4 regions of the Halomonas bluephagenesis genome follow, and region 2 is predicted to be linked to each of the others. Evidence: predicted binding sites of a transcription regulator. Region 2 holds the regulator's gene; each other region holds the start of a gene.
What was found. Region 2 encodes sigma-54, which starts transcription at its own class of promoters, with help from an activator protein. Its sites were predicted from a motif close to TGGCACNNNNNTTGCTNT; they were not measured.
Positions count from the first base shown of each region.

Region 1 (3,132 bases), 1.5 Mb from region 2:
TATGGCTTTGGCATCGCGCTTGAGCCTATCAATATCGCTTACGTCTTTGCTGGCGTCTTTGCTGGCACCATTATTGGCATGTTGCCCGGCCTTGGGCCGATCAGCGCGCTGGCGCTGATGATTCCGATTACCTTTGCTATGGAGCCTTCTTCAGGGTTGATCTTGATGGCTGGGGTGTATTACGGCGCTATTTTTGGCGGCTCCACCTCGTCTATTTTGCTTAACGCCCCTGGTGTGGCGGGAACGGTAGCGACCTCTTTTGACGGCTACCCGATGGCCAAGCAAGGGTTGGCAGGTAAAGCGCTAGCCATTGCCGCTTACTCCTCCTTCGTTGGCGGCACCATCTCTGTTGTTTTCCTGATGTTGATTGCGCCACTGCTCTCCAAAGTGGCGGGGAGCTTTGGTCCTGCTGAATACTTCGCACTGATGGTGCTGGGTTTAACGGCGGTTGTGTCGTTATCCGATAAGTCGCTGGTCAAAGGCTTAATTGCCGCCGTTATCGGGGTAATGATCTCGATCATTGGGATTGATATGCAAACCGGCACCGAGCGCTTTACCTTTGGTTCTATTCACCTGCTCGACGGAGTCGACTTTCTGGTCGTCGCGCTGGGTATCTTCGCGTTAGCCGAAGTGTTTTACATGTTACTGCGCGGTGGCGGTGGTAAAGAAGCGCCTCGTAATGCCATTGGTTCGTTGAAGTTGACCCGCAGTGAAGTGAAGCAGATTGCTGGTCCGGTTAGCCGCAGTTCAGTATTGGGCTTCTTTACTGGCGTACTGCCGGGCGCCGGGGCGACCATTGGCTCGTTTCTTGGCTACAGCATGGAAAAACGCATTGCCAAAGATGGCGATACGTTTGGTAAAGGCAACATCAAGGGCGTTGCAGCGCCGGAAGCGGCGAATAATGCGGCGTGTACCGGTTCGTTTGTACCGCTGTTAACCTTGGGTGTGCCGGGTTCGGGCACCACCGCCGTACTACTTGGCGCACTGCTGGTGATGGGGGTTAATCCTGGCCCGATGATGCTTGAGCAGCGCCCGGATGTGTTCTGGGGCGTGGTTGCCAGTATGTACATCGGCAATATCTTCCTACTGGTACTTAACCTGCCGCTGATTCCGCTGATCGCCAAAATTCTCGATCTGCCCAAGCCGTTGCTGCTATCACTGATTTTGATCTTCTGCATGATCGGTGTTTACGGCATGAGCTTCAGCGTGTTCGACCTATTGCTGCTGCTGGGTTTTGGCCTGGTTGGCCTAGGGATGCGCTTGTTTGGTTTCCCCGCCGCACCGCTGATTCTGGCGCTGATTCTAGGCAACATCATGGAAGAGTCTATGCGCCGCGCGCTGCAGATCTCCGGTGGTGATTGGATGACCTTTATCGACAAGCCGATTTCTCTGTCGTTACTGGTGATTGCTGTGCTGTCGCTTGGTTTACCGCTGCTGAAAAAGCGCCGCACGAAGCGTTTGCCTACCGCTGAATAGAACACAAGTATGAGCGTAAAGCGCCCTAGGGTTTCCTAGGGCGCTTTTTTTGTGAAAGAAATTGGTTAGATAAATAGGCCTGGAAAGCAGAAAGCGCACTATTGGTGCGAGGTGCCGTTGTGGTGCATAAACAGCGTGCATTTTTTGGGCGCTAGCGCGCCACGATAGTGCGGTGTGTGAAAGTGGGGCTGCTTTTTTTAAAGCTAACCTTCTGATTTTAAGTTTTTTAATGTTTCTTCTTCTGGTGTGGCGCAAACCTTGCAAAAGCTAATAGCTAGTGGATGCACCAAGCCCCGCAATGTCCGTACCCACGTTACATAACGGGAAGCCTTGGCCGCGAAGCTCAAATAACGAGCCCCGTCATAAGGGGCGCAAGGAGGTTCAAGTGACCACATTGCAGCGCAAGACACACCCTCGTACCGTTGGCCGTTTCGCTACTGCCTTAATGACTGCCGCCGTCATGGGAGCCAGTGCACAGGCCATCGCCCAAGATGACGATCCGATCAAGGTCGGTATCCTTCACTCGCTTTCAGGCACCATGGCGATCAGCGAGACCGTTCTCAAAGACACCGTTGAGATGCTCATTGAGCAGCAGAACGATGCGGGTGGTTTGCTGGGCCGCCAACTTGAAGCGGTCGTTGTCGACCCCGCCTCTAACTGGCCACTATTTGCCGAGCGCGCTAGAGAGCTGCTGGCGCAAGAAGAAGTCGACGTGATCTTCGGCAACTGGACCTCCGTTTCCCGCAAGGCAGTACTGCCGGTTGTGGAAGAGCTTAACGGCCTGTTGTTCTACCCGGTGCAGTATGAAGGTGAAGAGTCCTCTGAAAACGTCTTTTATACCGGTGCCGCGCCTAACCAGCAGGCAATTCCCGCGGTTGAGTACCTGATCAATCAAGTGGGTATCGAGCGCTTTGCACTGGTGGGTACCGATTACGTCTATCCGCGTACCACCAACCGTATCCTCGAAGCTTTCCTCAAAGATGAGCATGGCATCGCTGATGAGGACATCATGATCAACTACACGCCGTTCGGTCATTCAGATTGGCAGAATATCGTGGCAGAAATACGCCGCTTTGGTGAAGAGGGTAAACCCACGGCTGTTATCTCAACGATTAACGGCGACGCCAATGTGCCGTTTTACACCGAGCTTTCTAACCAAGGTATTGATGCTGCCGATATTCCAGTCATTGCCTTCTCAGTGGGCGAGCAAGAACTCACCGGCATTGATACTGGGCCGCTGGTCGGCCACTTGGCGGCCTGGAACTACTTTATGAGCGTCGATACTGATGACAACTACGACTTTATCGACGCCTGGATTGAGTACACTGGCGATGATATGGCGGGTACCAACGACCCCATGGAAGCGCACTACATTGGCTTCAATATGTGGGCCGAAGCGGTGCGCAAAGCGGGCACTACCGATGTCGATGCGGTGAAAGACGCCATTATCGGTGTCACCGTACCTAACCTTTCCGGTGGTTATGCGGCCATGATGCCCAACCATCACATCACAAAGCCGGTACTGATTGGTGAAATTCAGGACAACGGCCAGTTCGATATCGTCTGGCAAACCCCCTCTACTGTGGCGGGCGATGCATGGTCTGACTACTTGCCTGGCTCACGTGATTTGATTGCCGATTGGCGCAAGCCCATGGA
Region 1 is NZ_CP133631.1:1,846,469-1,849,600, reverse strand. Features, by position in the region: gene REH51_RS08075 (tripartite tricarboxylate transporter permease) at 1-1,476, shown strand, start outside; gene urtA (urea ABC transporter substrate-binding protein) at 1,862-3,132, shown strand, end outside.
Region 1: urtA (urea ABC transporter substrate-binding protein) is a predicted target of sigma-54. The motif match lies at 1,724-1,741, and genes of this name have one in related genera.

Region 2 (3,132 bases):
AGGCACGCTCTGATGTTAGTGGTGGTGAACCACAGCGTATCCGCATGACTCTTCAGCCGGAACAATAGGGAGTGCCCAGTGCCGACAAATAGCGCAGAGCCAGCACCTCAAACCACAGCGTCAGAACCAACATCAGAAGCAGCACCGATAAAAACACTTTATGCCCATCACTTAGCCAAAAGCTATAAGCGCCGCCGCGTGGTTAAGGATATTAACCTAGAGATCTCTCAAGGCAGCGTGGTAGGCCTGCTAGGCCCCAACGGCGCAGGCAAAACGACATCGTTTTATATGATTGTCGGTTTGGTGAAATCTGATGCGGGAAAAGTAGGCATTGATGGGCTTGATTTAACACATGCCCCCATGCACGAACGCGCGATGGCAGGTATTGGGTACTTACCCCAGGAAGCCTCTATTTTTCGTAAACTTTCCGTCGCCGACAACATTATGGCAATCCTGGAAACCCGCAAAGAGCTCGACCGTAGCGCCAGGGAGCAGCGCCTTGAGTCACTACTGGAAGATTTTCACATCACCCACATCCGTGACAATTTAGGCATGAGTCTTTCAGGCGGAGAGCGTAGGCGTGTTGAGATTGCCCGCTCTCTTGCGACAGAGCCTGCCTTTATCTTGCTTGATGAGCCGTTTGCCGGCGTTGACCCGATCTCAGTGGGCGATATTAAAACGATAATCCGAGCACTTAAAAAACGCCATATCGGGGTATTGATTACTGACCACAACGTACGGGAAACACTGGATATTTGCGATATTGCCTACATTGTAGGTGACGGCCATATCATCGCCAGCGGCCCTCCCCAGGAAATCCTCAATAACCAAAGGGTAAGAGACGTTTATTTGGGGGCTGATTTCCGCCTGTAAACAGTCACCTGCAGCAAAAATAGTGCTAGTGGCATACTTATTGCACTTGCACCAAACCATAACTCGCACTAGGGTGGAGCTTTCTGATTAACGAGTGGTTCTCAGATGGTCATGAAAGCTTCTCTTCAATTGCGTATCGGTACACAGCTGACCATGACACCTCAGCTGCAGCAGGCCATTGCCCTGCTACAGCTATCAACACTGGACCTTCGTCAAGAAATTCAGCAAGCACTTGATGCCAATCCAATGCTTGAACAGGAAGATGAGTTCGGCGAACAGGCCGTTAGTGAACCCCAGGAAGCTGAGTGGTCCGAAAGCATTCCTAGCGAACTCTCTACTGACAGTGACTGGTCAGACACTTACCAAGATATAGGCAGCCATGGCACCAGCAGCGAGGGGCCTGACTTTGAGCGTCAAGCCGCTGGCCAAAGCTTACATGGTCACTTACTTTGGCAACTCGCCATGACGGACTTCTCACCTCGCGACCATGCCATCGCTGAAAGCCTCATCGATGCGCTGGACGCCAACGGCTATCTGACCCAGCCTCTCAACGACATTCGCGAAGGACTTAAAGCCCAAGGACATGAAGGCCTTAGCCAGCGTGAAGTTGAAACAACCCTGCTTCGTCTTCAACAGTTTGAGCCCACCGGCGTGTTTGCTCGCGACCTGCGGGAATGCTTAATGCTGCAGCTCGCTTCACTGCCTGAAGATACACCGCTGCTTATGCCAGCCAAGCGTCTAGTACGTCAATTTCTTGAAGCGCTCGGTAAAGATGATGTGCGTTTGTTAAAGCGACGCTTAAGCCTGGATGATGATCAGCTCGATGACGTAATCCGCTTGATCCGCAGCCTTGATCCTCGGCCAGGAAGCGCCTTTGGCGATACAGATGACAGCTATGTGACACCAGACTTAGTGGTACGACACGATAACGAGGGATGGCACCTGGAGCTAAATCCGGAGGCATTGCCACGGCTGCGCATTCAACCTGACTACGCAAGCCTCATTAAACGGGCTGACAAGAGCCAAGATAACCAGTTTTTAAAAGAGCATCTCCAGGAAGCACGCTGGCTTATCAAGAGCCTTTCAAGCCGAAACGATACACTACTGCGGGTTGGTCGAGAAATCATAGCTCGCCAGATAGGCTTTCTGGAACATGGCGAAGAAGCCATGAAACCGCTGATATTAGCCGATATCGCGGACGCTGTGGAAATGCATGAATCCACTATTTCCAGGGTCACCACACAGAAATATATCCATACCCCGCGCGGGGTATTCGAACTCAAATACTTCTTTTCAAGCCAAGTCAGTGGCCAGGACGGCGGTGACAGTCACTCCAGCACCGCCATCCGGGCTCGAATCAAAAAACTGGTGCAAGATGAACCGCCCGGGAAACCTCTTTCAGACAGCCGCCTCGTGTCGCTATTGGAAGAGGGTGGCATTAATGTGGCAAGGCGAACGGTGGCCAAATATCGCGAGTCAATGGGTATACCCTCTTCAAGCGAACGCCGCCGTTTACGCTAATAAAACAGTGCTAACGAACAAAGTCTGTCTAAGGGCTTTGCAATAGCGCAAAAAGGGTTACAATCGAAGAACAGTCCGATGGATAAGGAGCACGTCAATGCAAGTAAATATCACTGGTCATCACGTAGATCTGACTGACGCCTTGCGTGACTATGTAAATGAGAAGCTGGAACGCGTTGAGCGCCATTACGACAACATCACCACCGTACAAGTGACCTTATCTGTTGAAAAGGAGCGTCAGCAAGCTGCCTGCACCCTGCATGCTGCAGGTGCTGATTTACACGCAGAAGCATTAGACAATGATATGTACGCTGCGATTGATGCACTAGCGGATAAAATCGATCGTCAACTCGTTAAACATAAGGAAAAAGCACAAGCTCGCGCCCAAGGCGCAGGCGTGCGTTAACTCAATGACGTTGGAAACCATTCTTCCCCCGGAGCGCGTGCTGTATGACGTCCCCGGGGGTAGCAAAAAAAGGGTGCTGGAATTTTTCAGCACCTTTATTGCGCAAAATACGCCTAGCCTAGATAGCCAAGAAGTCTTCAGCCGCCTCATTGGTCGTGAGCGCCTGGGTAGCACTGGAATAGGCAACGGCGTTGCCATTCCTCACGCACGCAGCCCTCACTGCAGCTCACCCATCGCTAGTTTTTTAAAGCTAACTGAGCCTGTGGATTTCGATGCTATTGATGGCGATCCCGTCGACCTTGTATTTGTCCTTTTAGTACCCGAAGAGGCGG
Region 2 is NZ_CP133631.1:392,675-395,806, forward strand. Features, by position in the region: gene lptA (lipopolysaccharide transport periplasmic protein LptA) at 1-68, shown strand, start outside; gene lptB (LPS export ABC transporter ATP-binding protein) at 148-873, shown strand; gene REH51_RS01875 (RNA polymerase factor sigma-54) at 979-2,394, shown strand; gene hpf (ribosome hibernation-promoting factor, HPF/YfiA family) at 2,492-2,800, shown strand; gene ptsN (PTS IIA-like nitrogen regulatory protein PtsN) at 2,805-3,132, shown strand, end outside.

Region 3 (3,132 bases), 1.5 Mb from region 2:
CACCTTCATACTCTTCTTCTTCGCTAACGCGGATACCCATGATGGCTTTCAGCACCAGCCACACCACTAAGCTAGCGACGAATACCCAGCCAAAGATACCAACGATACCGATCAACTGTGCGCCGAAAGAAGCATCGCTATTGGTCAGCGGCACCGCCAACACACCCCAGATACCCACAACACCGTGTACCGAGATAGCGCCGACCGGATCATCTAGCTTGAGTTTATCTAGCGTAATGATAGCGAAAACAACGATCAAACCGCCCACCGCACCAATCACAGCAGCGCCTAGCGCAGAGGGGGACAGCGGATCAGCCGTAATCGCCACTAGACCAGCCAATGCACCATTAAGCGCCATTGTAAGATCCGCTTTACGGAACCACAGCTTGGCAAGAATCAGTGCAGCGAGCACGCCACCGGCAGCGGCCGCATTGGTGTTAACAAACACCTGAGCAACATTGTTGGCAGAGCTGATGTCAGACATTTTCAGCTCAGAGCCACCGTTAAAGCCGACCCAGCCCATCCAAAGAATGAAGGTACCCAACGTGGCCAGCGGCATGTTAGCGCCTGGAATCGCGTGGATAGAGCCATCTTTGCCGTACTTACCCTTACGCGGACCAAGTACCAATACACCGGCTAAGGCAGCGGCGGCACCCGCCATGTGAACAATGCCGGAACCCGCATAATCGGAGTAACCGACTTCAGACAACCAGCCGCCACCCCATGTCCAGTAGCCAGATACCGGATAGATAAAGGCTGTCATCACAACAGCGAAGGCCAGGAATGCCCACAGTTTCATACGTTCAGCAACCGCACCCGACACAATCGACATGGCAGTGGCAACAAACACCACCTGGAAGAAAAAGTCAGAGCGCATTGAGTAGTAAGGCGCATCATCACCGCCTGCGGTCACTGCATCAACGCTGTTTTCAGCGCCGATTAAGAAACCAAGGTTGGGTAAGAAGCCACCCGCGCTGCTGGAATACATGATGTAGTAACCGACCAACAAGTACATGGTGCAAGCAATCGCAAACAGTGCGATATTTTTGGTCAGGATTTCGGCGGTGTTTTTGGAACGCACCAAGCCAGCTTCAAGCATTGAAAAGCCAGCGGCCATCCACATTACGAGCACGCCGCAAATCAAGAAGTAAAACGTATCGAGCGCATAGCTCAAATCAGCTAACTCATTCATGAGGAGTTCCCCGTTGTATTAAGAGAAGTTATACGTAAAAGGCAGGCCGGAAAGCGTTACACGGCGTCAGCGCCGCGCTCACCAGTACGAATACGGATCACATCTTCTAATGGCGTTACAAACACCTTGCCGTCACCGATCTTGCCGCTGTTAGCTGCGCTGCAAATAGCATCAAGAACGCTCTCCAGACGCGCATCATCGACAGCAACTTCTACTTTTACTTTGGGTAGGAAATCGACGACATACTCTGCGCCACGATACAGCTCGGTATGCCCCTTTTGACGACCAAAGCCTTTAACTTCAGTCACCGTGATGCCCTGAACGCCGTTGTCGGCGAGCGCTTCACGAACGTCGTCAAGCTTGAATGGCTTGATGATAGCGGTGATGAGTTTCATCCCGGATCTCCCCTGCTGGATTAGGTAGCGGCAGCGCCGCCCGAATTAAGTACTTATCTCGTTAATGCGCATACCGTGCCACCCAGCTTTTTTTTCTTATAAGTCAGCAGTTTGTTTCATGAAATTTAAGATTATCCGATGACAAGGAAGACTTAGTAGCACCCGCGATCGCCTACTTGCACCATAAAAGAACATTAATAAAAGCGAGGCGCTTCATTTCGATGCAATCCATCGATACAGAAAGGCCAGACGCTAATTTGCAAACGACGCATGCGCATCGACGGCGGGGTGCGTATCCTTATTAGTAAGCAGTGCACATTTATGCGTGGTCATTTAAGGAGAGAGCTATGGCGCCTCAAGATCGCATCAGCCGTTTAGCCCAGCAGATTGGGGATCGTTTACAGAATGCGTCCCAAGCCCCGGAAGATATTCAGAAAGGCGTACAGCAGGTGGTACGTGGCGCCTTTGACAGACTGGAGCTGGTGTCACGGGAAGACTTTGATATTTTGATGGATGTACTGCAGCGCACGCGTTCCCGCGTTGAAGCCCTGGAGCGCCAAGTGGCCAGCCTTGAGGCAGCGGTGGAAGCCTCTACCTCAACAAGCAGCACCCCGGTTGAAGCAGAAGCGCCGCCGACGCCCGTTCAGCCACACAGCACTAAGAGCGAGGGCACCAAGACCGAAAGTACTAAAACCGAAAGTACTAAAACCGAAAGTACTAAAACCGAAAGCCCCGAACCGCCTAAAGCGGATACCTAAGCGTAAGCGACATACTATTGCCAGCGGCGAGCGGCTCCCTGCCGCTGGCTTTCCCACCTATTAATAAGAATCACTATCATTGACATTCGAATTGATGGTGATATCTTGTCTATGCGCTAACTTTTTTGCCTCTTTTTGAGCACCAATTAAGGGCAGCCGTACAAAGCAGTCCCATGTTGATACACGTATTGGATGGGTAACTGCACCAAGCTGCTCTCACCTCGATCACTAACGCCACGATGCCACAGCAGCAACGCGCTTCAACGCCTGAAATCACTTCCCAAGCGCTTTTGCAGCTTGGCCAGCGCTTTGGAATTCACTACCGCATTGAAGATTCACCTAGCCCTCTTAGCCCGGTAGCGCTTGGCCATGTTCACGATGTCAGGCTCTCGCAGGCACTCCACCTGACACTTTCTGACCTGCAGGTGGAACGCACTTATACCTCTACTTCCTACCAGAGTGTGCCATGGTTTATCAGCGTTATTTTGGAAGGGGAGATCAGTGTTCAGTTAGGCGAGACACCCTATCGACTAACGGCGGGCGATGGTTTTTGCGCGCATTTTGATGCCCAACACCCGCTCATTGTTATCCAGCCTGCCCAACCCCGCTTGCGCACTGTCAATGTCGCGGTATTGGCGACGTCCTCCCTTGCGCTACCGCCCCCCCCAAACAGCCCGCAATTTCATATTTGGCAGTTACCTGCTGCGCTAAGGCAAACGCTGTGCACCACCATAGAGCAACCAGCCGCAGCTTGGCGTCAATCACTGTTATGGCAAGGGCTGGCGCT
Region 3 is NZ_CP133631.1:1,897,304-1,900,435, forward strand. Features, by position in the region: gene REH51_RS08300 (ammonium transporter) at 1-1,192, opposite strand, end outside; gene REH51_RS08305 (P-II family nitrogen regulator) at 1,249-1,587, opposite strand; gene REH51_RS08310 (accessory factor UbiK family protein) at 1,935-2,345, shown strand; gene REH51_RS08315 (AraC family transcriptional regulator) at 2,585-3,132, shown strand, end outside.
Region 3: REH51_RS08305 (P-II family nitrogen regulator) is a predicted target of sigma-54. The motif match lies at 1,651-1,668, and genes of this name have one in related genera.

Region 4 (3,132 bases), 1.9 Mb from region 2:
GCGTCGCTGTGCAGCGCCGACTGGCTTATCTCACCGTTCACCAACAATTGAATTCGATGATCTTCTCGAAGCGGTGGAACAACGTCTACGACCACCGCGGTGTGGTCTTTTCGAAGCGATGCCTCTGCCTGAGGAACCTCTATTGCAAAATGGTCATAGGGCATAAACGGCTGCCCTGGATGACCCTGGCGACGCGGTGACGCCGCGACTGGAGACGTGGAAACGCTAGGCAACGGTGCCAGCGTCATCGTTTCACCGCCGCGATCAGGGTTATCGGTAAAGGTCACGTTACCCTGCTCATCCACCACACGGTACACCGTTTGTGACTGCGCAGCGCTTACCCACAGGCACAGCAGTAGCGCAGCCCCTGTGGATAAACACATTTTGTGTTGCAAACGTAGACCACTCATCATTACTGGTACACCTTCTCAGTTTGCTACCATAAAAAACCCCCGCCGGAAGCGGGGTTTTCAGGCTAATCACACCGCAAAGGTGATTTTAGCAGCGGTTCTTAACAACCGTTCTTAGCAGCTGTAGTACATATCGAACTCAATGGGGTGAGTAGTCATGCGAATGCGCTCTACTTCTTCCATCTTGAGGTCGATGTATGCATCGATCATTTCATCAGTGAACACGCCACCTTCTGTCAAGAACGCGCGGTCTGCATCGAGTGCTTCCAGCGCTTGGTCTAGGCTGTTAGCAACGGTTGGTACTGACTTACCTTCTTCTGGCGGCAAATCGTACAAGTTTTTATCCATGGCATCGCCAGGATGAATCTTGTTTTTAATACCGTCGATACCGGCCATCAACAAGGCAGAGAACGCCAGGTACGGGTTGGCCGTCGGATCAGGGAAGCGCGTTTCTACACGCTTGCCTTTCGGGCTAGCCGTGTACGGAATACGGATAGAAGCAGAACGGTTACGAGCGCTGTAGGCCAGCATTACCGGCGCTTCAAAGCCTGGTACCAAACGCTTATACGAGTTAGTAGACGCGTTAGTGAAGGCGTTCAGAGCACGGGCGTGCTTGATAACCCCGCCAATGTAGTAAAGCGCCATTTCAGAAAGACCCGCGTACTCGTCACCCGCGAACTGGTTCTGGCCATCTTTCCAGAACGACTGGTGTACGTGCATACCAGAACCGTTATCGCCTACTAGCGGCTTCGGCATGAAGGTAGCGGTTTTGCCGTAAGCGTGGGCCACGTTGTGGATCACGTATTTCATTTCCTGAACTTCGTCAGCCTTCTTCACCAGCGTGTTGAATTTAACGCCGATTTCGTTCTGACCCGCGTTAGCAACCTCGTGGTGGTGAACCTCAACGGTCTGGCCAATCGCTTCCAGGGTGTTACACATTGCACCACGGATATCGTGGAAACTATCAACCGGGGGAACCGGGAAGTAGCCGCCTTTAACGCGCGGACGGTGTCCCAAGTTGCCGCCTTCTACCTGATTATTGGTCGCCCAGGCGCCTTCGTCAGATGTGATTTTGTACATAGAACCCTGAATGTCAGATTTCCAATGTACTTCGTCAAAAATGAAGAACTCAGGCTCAGGGCCAAAGAAAGCGGTATCGCCCAGGCCAGTGGACTGCAGATAAGCTTCTGCGCGCTTAGCAATGGAACGCGGGTCGCGGTCATAGCCCTGCATGGTGGCAGGCTCGATGATGTCACAACGCAGGATCAGGGTAGCGTCTTCAGTGAAGGGGTCGAGGAAACCGGTACCATCTTCAGGGCGAAGAATCATGTCGGATTCGTTAATGCCTTTCCAGCCCTCAATAGAGGAACCATCGAACATTTGACCGTTCTCGAAAAACTCTTCGTCCACGTCCCGTGCCGGTACGGTGACGTGCTGCTCTTTACCGCGCGTGTCGGTGAAACGCAGGTCTACCCATTTAACATCATGTTCTTCGATTAGCGCGAGAGTCTTGGCTGACATAGTGTCCTCCGGTATGAACGTGGCTTAAAGCTTATGACAGTAAGCTACCGATAAAAGAGTTATTAAACAAACCGGCTATTGTTGTAGCACGCCGAAAGGCATCTGCCTACGCCCCGCTAGCCGCTGCCTAATACTAAGCACAGAGCATGCCAACACTGCACCAATATGGCATAAAAAAATAACAAGCTATTGTTTTATAAATACTAAAAAATAAAATGCCATGCTTCTTCATGTGGCATAACGCTGTGCACTAAAACGGATTCAGCTCAAAATAGCCACACAACCTAGAAAATCGCACCAATAACGATCAACCTAAAACCCATCAGCACTAAAATGGTGCATGAATAACATCTACTATTTTTACACATTCCCGCAAACTTTAGCTTGATACTAAAAGAAACTCACACCTACAATTACTTACAAATGGATAGATTTCATAACAAACAGGTTTCATAACACAGGAAGCCACTCACATGGGCACGGTCTGCTTTATTGTTGATGCGTCAGTCACAGGTGTCCTTTTACCACGTCACCTGCGCGCTATTCGCCAAACAGGCTTAGCAGACCACATCTTTCCCATTATCGTGACAGGCCCCACCGCTGATCCGCGCATTTCACACTTTGAGCAGCGCTACCGTGTTCATTTTCTTATTACGCCTCCCCAGCCATTAGGCGAAAGGATCAACCAAGCAGCGTATCTCAGCCAAGCGGATTGGCTGCTGATTGCGATGCAGCAACAGACGCTAGAAGCCAAACTGTGGTGTTTACTTTATCCCCAGTTAGACACGTACACGCTGGATGCATTTCTGATAGGCAGCGACCCCCCCCGTCTATCTGAGCGGCTATTCCAACGTTTCTTAGGCACAGGCGTTGCCGTTCCTCCTTACATAGCCATCAAGCGCACGTGGTTAGAACGGTTAGGAGGCCTAGACCCAGAACTAGATGAAACAGCGCTTACCGATTTACTACAGCGCCTTTATGCATGCTCTACCCGTTTACAAACGTTCAGCCTGGAAGCATCAGGTCTTAACCGCGACTCACCATCAATAAGTAGCAAGCCCTACCGACCTCCTCCCTCCTCGCACACAGACACTTAATGCCATCTTTATGCATGAGTGGCACGCTGGTTAGACGTTCAAACGCTTGCCAAATAGCATTGCCCCCGTCGTCGTGGTATTAACCATGTTATTCAATACGATAG
Region 4 is NZ_CP133631.1:2,287,121-2,290,252, reverse strand. Features, by position in the region: gene REH51_RS10225 (DUF4124 domain-containing protein) at 1-413, opposite strand, end outside; gene glnA (glutamate--ammonia ligase) at 525-1,931, opposite strand; gene REH51_RS10215 (hypothetical protein) at 2,405-3,028, shown strand; gene REH51_RS10210 (acyltransferase family protein) at 3,059-3,132, opposite strand, start outside.
Region 4: glnA (glutamate--ammonia ligase) is a predicted target of sigma-54. The motif match lies at 2,066-2,083, and genes of this name have one in related genera.